4 regions of the Psychrobacillus sp. FSL K6-1267 genome follow, and region 2 is predicted to be linked to each of the others. Evidence: riboswitches for the same ligand, from Rfam matches in the RefSeq annotation. Region 2 holds a riboswitch; each other region holds the start of a gene.

Region 1 (2,202 bases), 3.6 Mb from region 2:
TAATCATTATTGCAGTAAGTTTTCGATACTTCCTCTTCGGCAAAGCAATATAAATAGCTAAACTAATCAAACCAAAATAAAAAAAGTGGACTCCTTTTCTTATTAAGAATTCGACAAATGCATAGTAGCCACGTTCCTCGACAGAGACATAGAATCCCCAATAAGGAATATGAAATAATGATAAAAAAGACTCCAATGGCTTGTTTGGAAGCCATTCTTTAAGCACGGCTACCAAAGACTGTTGCTCGGAAGTCTGCCCGGAGGCTATAAATACAAAGACAAGTAAAAGTAAAAGTGGAATAAATTTTTTCATATAAAAACAGTAGCATAAATTGAATGAGAAACAAAATAATTGCAGACTTTATAGCTAATAAAAGAGTAAAAAGCTGGTTGTTTCACAAGCTTCTATCACCAATTGAAAGGCTATGGTACACTTACGATAAGTGAATAATTTTTGCAGGGAAAAGGTGCTGACTTGTCAGCTTAATTAGGGAATTCGGTGAAAAACCGAAGCTGTATCCGCAACTGTAAATGCTGATGAAATAAGAAAAATACCACTGTTGGCTAAAAGCCAATGGGAAGGTTCTTAGAGTAAAATGATGCATGAGCCAGGAGACCGGCCTTTTCTTGAACGTATAAATACTCTTCGGAAGTTAAGGGGTTGTACGGCACGTTTCTATTTTCGATTAAATTTCTAACGATAAATAGGTATTGCGCCGCCCTTTTTTAGGGTGGCGTTTTTTTGTGCTGTAAGAAGTCGAGTATTGTATTGCCGAAAATTCACAAATAACTTGGAAAGGGGGCAGAGCATTGAAAAAAGACATGCGATATATTTGTTATCCATTTATGAGAGAAAAGCCGTCTACAGTAGACTTTGAGATTCGAACAGACTCATTGACCACACGTATTGGATTGGCCGCATCTTTAACAAAAGATATTCCAAGAGTTTACGAGGATTTAATGTATCTGGCACCGATGGCATATCACGTAAATGGTTCTGTTAGAGGGAAGCTAGCAATCAATGAAAAGGATTTACAAATTCTAAGTGATATGTATGATTTCTACGTAAGTGAAGTGGAAGGAAGAGTAGATATATTCGTACTTCCACAAGGCTCAACAGCTGCATGTGAATTACACGTGTGTCGTAGTGAAGCAAAAAAATCTGTAAGGGCTTTACATAAAGTTTCATTAGAAAGAGAAGTACCAGAGATTTTGTTTGATTACACACAGCTATTAGCAAATGTATTGTTTGCAATGGCGGTATATGTAAATAAGCATCATGGAGTAGAAGAGATTCAATTTGTCAGTAAATCATATCCGATGAGAAAAAAGAAAAAAGTGGAGGATTAACAAATGAATAAACAATTAAGGAATTGGTTAGCGGTACTAATACTTTCTATCTTGCTTGTAGGCTGCCAAGAGGCTGAAAAAAATACAGCTGTTGAAACAGATTCTGTACAAGAAGTAAAAGAATATACTGTAACGGATGATATGGGGAAAGAAGTTACATTCGAAGAAGTTCCGGAAACGATTGTGTCTCTACAACCAAGTAACACAGAAATCCTGTTTGCCCTTGGTGTAGGAGATAAAATTGTTGGAGCTACAGAATACGATACCTATCCAGAAGAGGCACTAGAAATTGAACGAGTTTCCGATTCTATGAAGTTCAACGCAGAACGTATTTTAGAGATAAATCCAGATGTTGTAATTGCTTATACAACTGGATCTGAGGAAGAGCTTAAAGTGTTGGAAGACGCGGGGTTAGATGTTTTTGTCATTCAATCGGCGCTATCATTTGAAGACGTCTATGGAGATATTGAACAGTTGGCCGCAGTAATGGGAGTAGAGGATAAAGGAACCGATCTTGTTGACTCTATTAAAACTACTATTCAAAGTGTTCAGGACAAAGTATCAGGTGTAAGCGATCAGAAACACGTCTACTTTGAAATAAGCCCATCTCCAGAAATTTTTACAACAGGAAAAAATACTTTCCAACAAGAAGTTTTGAGTAAAGCTACAGTTGTAAATATTTTTGGAGACCAAGAGGGATGGATTAAATTATCTGAGGAAGATGTCATTAAGAAAAATCCTCCGATTATCTTGACTACCGTAAATTATGTAGAAGATCCAATTGGTGAGATTAAGGCTCGTCCAGGCTGGAATCAGTTGGAGGCAGTGCAAAACAACGCCATTTTCCAATTA
Region 2 (2,202 bases):
GGAAGAGTTGGAAAAGCAATCATTATACATAAAAACCACAAATGAAGTCTATCAAAATGGCTCTTATGAGGAAATTAAGCAACACAGAAATACAGAGGATCCACTGTATTTTGAAAGTGAAGGGGAGAAAGTATTTTTTAGCTTGTTTATGCTTTTGTTTGGACCATTGTTGACGTCACCGATGTTTTTGTTTGGTATGGCAGCTGCAAAGGGTGGCTTATTTCTACACATGGAACGAGAACAAAAATGGTATATATTAAGTATGGCTCTTTTGCCAATTAGTTTACTTTTAAAATCTATCGCTATTATTGGAGAAGAAACAAATTGGACAGCAGTTCTATTACAAATGGGTACACAATTACTGTGTATATCCTATATTGGTATATTTGCTATCCTATTTATAAAGTTCTCAGGTAACAAGGTTTTCATTGGTTTTGAAAGTGTTGGGAAACTTTCTTTAACAAATTACATTATGCAAAGTGTTATTTGTACTTTTATCTATTACGGATACGGTTTAGGACAATTTGGCTCTTTGGGCATGCTAAATAGTGTCTTGCTGGGCTTTGTAATTTTTGTTCTACAGTGTATAGGTAGCTACTACTACTTGAAGGTATTCAAACGAGGTCCCTTGGAAATGATTCTTCGAATGGGAACAAACCTCTCCTGGAGCGGTCATATGAAAGCTAAGAAAAAGAAGGTAAAGCTGCAAGGTAAGCCTGTATGAATAAATACGAAAGTAAGTTTTCATAATACGGCTACGAAAGCTTATAAAATTTATATAGAATAGAGATTAGAAAGAGCGATTAAAGGGATATGAAATTAGTTTAATGTACAGAAATAAAGCTGTGTATCAAACGTCTAGTCTTTTTACCTATGTACAAGTTTAAACACAATATGTTAGGGTATATAAGTAATCAAAACACAATATATAGTATTTATACGATGAAAAGGTACCGTTATGGTTTAAAAGGGAATTCGGTGAAATACCAAAGCTGTCCCCGCAACTGTAAGTGTGGACGACTGTTGAATATGCCACTGCGATTTTTCGTGGGAAGGCCAGCAGAAGGAAGAAACACGAGCCAGTAGACCTGCCTGTTTATCGGTGAAGCAACACTTTCTTCGGGGGTTGAGAGGTGGGGGCGAGAGACTCTATCTTTAAACGAACGATACGTCTTGTTGTTTCCTACTTTAAAATCGTGAGCGATGACTCAGCCGAAGAGGCTAGAGCCATCGCTTTTTTGTTATGTAAAGACAGGGAGGAACTCTAAATGACCACTATTTCAAACACAGAAAAACAACAGGTACTATACCAATTAACACAGGAGTTTGGGGAAGAAAAGATAGCACCATTAAGGAGGTCACATGACAAGTGGCTACAAAAACACCCAGAGGGCAATATTGCTAGCTGGTCTAAAGCCATGTCCTTAGAGTCACTGAGCTTTCTTGATGAACATGAACCTTATTGGACATTTGTAGCGGCTCGAATCTATTTAGCAGAAGTATATTCGCAACAAGCGGAACGAAGAAATACAACGGCAGATGCAGTCTATACAAAGTTTGCAGATAACGTTCAAAAGCTATCGGCTAAGGGAATTTATGATTCTCGTATCATAGAAACCTATTCTACAGAGGAATTAGAGCAATTAGCAGAAATCCTCGTTACTGAAAGAGATTTCCTCTTCACATATATAGCTTTAAAAACGCTTTTAGATCGTTATGTAGCGAAGGATTTTGATAAGACTATTGTAGAATTGCCACAAGAACGCTGGATGATTATTGCAATGACGCTAATGAAGGACGAAAAAGAAAACCGCATAGAAAAAGTTAAAGAAGCCTATTGGGCGATGAGCAATTTATATATGACGGTTGCTACTCCTACTCTTTCTAATGCAGGAAAGCCACACGGGCAGCTTTCTAGCTGTTTTATCGACACGGTTGATGACAGTCTACAAGGAATTTATGATAGCAACACAGACATAGCCACACTTTCTAAGTTTGGAGGAGGAATAGGCGTTTATATGGGCAAGGTCCGTAGCCGTGGCTCTTCTATAAGAGGTTTTGTGGGAGCGTCTAGTGGCGTTCTTCCATGGATAAAGCAACTAAACAATACAGCTGTCAGCGTAGATCAGCTAGGCCAACGTCAAGGTGCAGTAGCTGTTTACTTGGATGTGTGGCATAAAGATATATTTACATTTTTAGATT
Region 3 (2,202 bases), 470 kb from region 2:
ATTTAATTGAAGATAATTTAGCTTCTTTTTTTAAGATAAATTGTTTTACTAATATTAATGAAATACAAAAGATAAATGAACAATCTTCAAGAATGAAGTCTTTTCCATTAAAACCAATATTAGTTGAGAACGATACCCCAGCATGGGATTCAGGAGATATAGAACCAGAAATTCAAGATGAAATTTTACGTCTTGAATTGGAGAGTGATATAGAGTATTACGACGATATCGTCGAAAATATTTATCCCATGCACAAGGTTGGTGGATATCCATCCTATACACAGAGCGGAGTCTCATATGGTGAAGATTATCCGTTTGTCTTTCAGATAAGCTCTGATGCCAAGGCGCAATTCAATATAGTAGATAGTGGCAGTTTTTATTTTTTCTACAATCAAGATAAACAAGATTGGATTGTGTACTGCGATTTTTATTAATAGTCCAGTGATTACTCATAGATTACAAGGTTAAGGAATTAATGTTTCGCTAAACTCGGAAAATTGCTTGATATTAATTTATTTCTCGAATTTCTCTTCTAGTCTCCATCTCGACAACATTTAATTATAAGGTATAATAAATGCAAAGCAGCAATGGAATATTTTTTGCGTAAAGGTGCTCTAGTTACGGATTGCTAGAGTTAAAAGGGAAGCTGGTTAAAGTCCAGCGCGGTCCCGCCACTGTTAGTGATGCATATGCATCATAAGCCAGAAAACCTGCCCTTACGTGCATACCCATTACCTACGCGGATAGGTCTGGTGTAGGTCAGCTATCGGTATTTTGTGGCAGATTTATACCTATCTATCTCTCATCCTAGGATGGGAGATTTTTTATTGATTTTAGGAGGAATGAAGGATGAAAAAGTTTTGGTTAATTATAGGAATGACCTTGCTTGTGTTAGTTGGATGTAATGAGCAAGAGACACTTCCATCAGAAAAAGAAGATAGTTCAGAAATTGGAAATTCAGAAACTGCATTTCCGCTTACATTGACGGATGCTGTAGGCCAAGAAATCACATTAGAGGAAGCTCCGAAGACCATTATTTCCATGATTCCAAGTAATACGGAAATTCTATTTGCATTAGGGCTTGATGAGGAAATTGTCGGCGTTAATGATTACGAGAGCTATCCAGAGGAAGCCTTAGAAAAAGAAAAAATTGGTGGCATGGAGTATAACATTGAAAAAATTATCTCTTTGAATCCGGATATTGTCTTCGCTCATGAGTCCGTAGTAGGAATGGCTGACGCTGGGTTACAACAGCTACGAGATTCTGGTGTAAAGGTTTATGTAGTACAGGATGCAAAGGATTTTAACTTAACCTATACATCCATCGAGCAGATTGGTCGTGCAACAGGCAAAAATGAGGAAGCACAGGCCATTATAAAGGATATGAAGGCAAAGGTTGACGAAATTCAAGAAAAAGTTTCAAAAGTAGAAACAAAGAAAACAGTTTTTGTAGAAACCTCAGATGTGCCTGAGATCTATACTCCTGGTAATAATACATTTATGCAAGAAATTCTAACGATGGTCAACGCAGAAAATATCATGGCTGACCAAGAGGGCTGGTTCCAAGTCAGCCCAGAAGAAATTGTAAGTCGTAATCCTGATGTTATGTTAATCACGTATGATTACGTGGATGGCATTGTTGAAAAGGTCAAGCAACGTGATGGTTTCGATACAGTGACAGCTATTAAAAATAATGCAGTAGTACAAGTGGATGAGGATACCACAAGTCGCCAAGGTCCACGTTTAGTAGAAGGTTTAGAGGAAGTGGCGAAGGCTATCTATCCGGAGGCATTTAGTGAGTAAATCAATGATCGGTTACATTCTGTCACTGGCTACGTTGGCTGTAGCCATTTGGCTAGGTGTATCGGTCGGATCTGTAAAGGTGCCGATCAGTACTTTATGGGATACAGGAACAGATGCGATTGCAACTAATATAGTATGGAAGATTCGCATGCCGCGGGTTATACTCGCAGGATTAGTCGGAGCATCCCTGGCAATAGCGGGAGCGGCCTTTCAAAGCTTGCTTAAAAACCCACTAGCCGACCCTTATACACTGGGAGTGTCGTCCGGAGCATCTGTTGGTGCAGTGGCTACACTCTTTTTTGGAATTTCGGTACCTTTCTTAGGAATGTTCACCTTGCCTGTTTTCAGTATGGTAGGGGCATTAGTTACAATGCTCATCGTTATTTCCTTCGCAAGGCT
Region 4 (2,202 bases), 3.9 Mb from region 2:
CTCCACAGAATCTCCAGCAATTATCCTTACGGCATCTGCAATTTGCCCTGTAGTTGTAACGACAAGTGGTTTTTCTTCCCCAGAACCCCCTGCGTTATTGTTACCACAGCCAACCAATAAAACAGCCACAATAAATAAAAATAAGATCTTTTTCACTTAGCACACTCCTTTTCCTTTGTTATAAAGTATTTCCTTAAGGAAACTTTTAGACTAAAAAAATATTATTTTCTTTTATGATAATAAATTTCCTTAAGGAAATATTTGTTCAATAGGTTAACACTTCTTTTTTGAATTGTCAAAGTACTTTATGTAAAAATGAAAAAAAGGTGACTATATGTTGTTAAGAAAATCTGGGGCAGAATACGCAAGTGAGGGGCATTTTGTTTAGAAAGAATTCCAAAAAGGAGATACTCGAAAAACCTTTATTTTTTCGTATGTATTTTATACAAGTGCTATACTGTATGAACAATGATAGTAGGGAGGTAACGATATGCAATATTCAAAATCTAAAATGGAAGAGCTAGTAAAATTTAGTCCTGACTTAGCAAAAAGATTGAAGGAAGTAATGAAGGAGCATGACCTAGAAAAAAGCTTTGCTCTTAAAGCTTTGTACCATTCAGAAGTTAAAGACGGCGGGAAATATCAAAGGGATTACCAAGACCTTTAAATCAAAAAAACGAACCACATGATTAATCTCATTTGGTTCGTTTTTTATATCCTTAATTAAGATCCTACTTGTATTGAAATGACTCGGGACATGCTTGATTTAGCTTTAGGCGGATGCGTTCGGCGCGGCGAGCGGTACCCGTGGCTTGCGATCCTCCACTGTAGTCTCCGCCTGCCACTCCTAGAAGAGAGCCTTTTGGTTTGATAAATAGATACAATGAATGATGATTGTTGGACGAACCAAATAAATTGAACACTGGGTTCATGGAGCTAGAATTTAGATATATTCTTTTTTTCAAAGTTAATATTGGCAAAACCATTTTGGAAGCGTGCGAATGCGCCTTACTTATTCCTCCAATTTCCCTGAAATTTCATTTTTAATCTGATGATGGGCATCAATGAGATTTTGAAGAAAAATATTTTTTTCGTTCATACTCCAGGTTGAACTAAGTTCAATTTCTTTTTTCATTTCATCATAGATAGACTGTAGAGATATTGATGTACTTGCAACATAATTTGTCATTAATACTTGTTTATATTGTTCAATAAAATTCTCTTTTCTCATTTTCAAAATCCTTTCGCCTTTAACATAAAAAAGCATCCTCTTTTATAAAAAAGAAGATGCTAGTTAGTATGATTTAATGGTCAGTACGCTTGGAAACTCAATAAAATCCACGCTGAAAACAGGAGCCCAATAGCTCCAGTGATTTTATTATGTTTTTCGTACGACAGTATTTTCAAGCTATTGCTTGTACATAGCTGCACTTAACACCCCCTATCCGCGTAGGCTTGTGGTGTGTACTTGAAATAGGCAGGTCTCCTGGCTCATGTTCATCGCTCTTCTTTCCTTCCCGTAGTAACCTTACAGTGGTTTATAAAGAATCGCTCCCATTTACAGTTGCGGGACAGCGTCGGTCTTTCACCGAACTTCCCTTTTAAGTTCTCTTGCTAACAAAAGAACACCTAAATCTACACATTATTTAATTGTTCTTTCACTATAACATAAAGAAAGGTATTCATTATAGCAAATTTGGATAAGCGGCCGATGGTTTCCCTTTTTATAATCAATAGAGAGGTGAGGGAAATGATTAGAATGAAAGATTCGTATCGGCTGTATATTCATATTTGCTTTCTATCGCAATTATTTTTTACTTATATATTTACAGTCAATCTGTTGTACCAAGTAAGCGTTGTTAAGCTGGATCCGTTGCAGCTTGTTTTAGTGGGAACTGTGTTAGAGCTAACCGTATTTCTTTTTGAAATTCCAACAGGCGTCATATCTGACTTAAAAAGCCGGAAGCTGTCCATTATTATTGGTTATTTTTTGATAGGGACGGGTTTTTTATTGGAGGGTTTGTTTCCTTATTTTATAACGGTTTTATTGGCCCAGGTGGCATGGGGGATAGGCTATACCTTTACAAGCGGATCACAGCAAGCTTGGATTGCAGATGAAATAGGAGAAGAGAAGGCCTCTTTAGCATATATGAGGGGAGCTAAGGCTGGAAATTTGGGTCAATTAATTGCCATTCCGTTAAG

Evidence for each region. A riboswitch is a leader RNA that binds a small molecule or an ion and turns the genes downstream of it on or off. The one in region 2 is predicted to bind cobalamin.
Region 1: another riboswitch for cobalamin. It lies ahead of MHB55_RS19685 (hypothetical protein); the one in region 2 lies ahead of MHB55_RS01115 (ribonucleoside-diphosphate reductase subunit alpha).
Region 3: another riboswitch for cobalamin. It lies ahead of MHB55_RS03495 (ABC transporter substrate-binding protein); the one in region 2 lies ahead of MHB55_RS01115 (ribonucleoside-diphosphate reductase subunit alpha).
Region 4: another riboswitch for cobalamin. It lies ahead of MHB55_RS20990 (hypothetical protein); the one in region 2 lies ahead of MHB55_RS01115 (ribonucleoside-diphosphate reductase subunit alpha).

Annotation. Positions count from the first base shown of each region.
Region 1 is NZ_JBBOOR010000001.1:3,842,884-3,845,085, reverse strand. It holds gene MHB55_RS19690 (VanZ family protein) at 1-313, opposite strand, end outside; cobalamin riboswitch at 449-639, shown strand; gene MHB55_RS19685 (hypothetical protein) at 811-1,350, shown strand; gene MHB55_RS19680 (ABC transporter substrate-binding protein) at 1,354-2,202, shown strand, end outside.
Region 2 is NZ_JBBOOR010000001.1:210,477-212,678, forward strand. It holds gene MHB55_RS01110 (DUF418 domain-containing protein) at 1-724, shown strand, start outside; cobalamin riboswitch at 932-1,110, shown strand; gene MHB55_RS01115 (ribonucleoside-diphosphate reductase subunit alpha) at 1,269-2,202, shown strand, end outside.
Region 3 is NZ_JBBOOR010000001.1:681,665-683,866, forward strand. It holds gene MHB55_RS03490 (DUF1963 domain-containing protein) at 1-434, shown strand, start outside; cobalamin riboswitch at 591-732, shown strand; gene MHB55_RS03495 (ABC transporter substrate-binding protein) at 850-1,803, shown strand; gene MHB55_RS03500 (FecCD family ABC transporter permease) at 1,808-2,202, shown strand, end outside.
Region 4 is NZ_JBBOOR010000001.1:4,083,845-4,086,046, reverse strand. It holds gene MHB55_RS21000 (metal ABC transporter solute-binding protein, Zn/Mn family) at 1-156, opposite strand, end outside; gene MHB55_RS20995 (hypothetical protein) at 491-667, shown strand; gene MHB55_RS20990 (hypothetical protein) at 1,013-1,231, opposite strand; cobalamin riboswitch at 1,460-1,648, opposite strand; gene MHB55_RS20985 (MFS transporter) at 1,751-2,202, shown strand, end outside.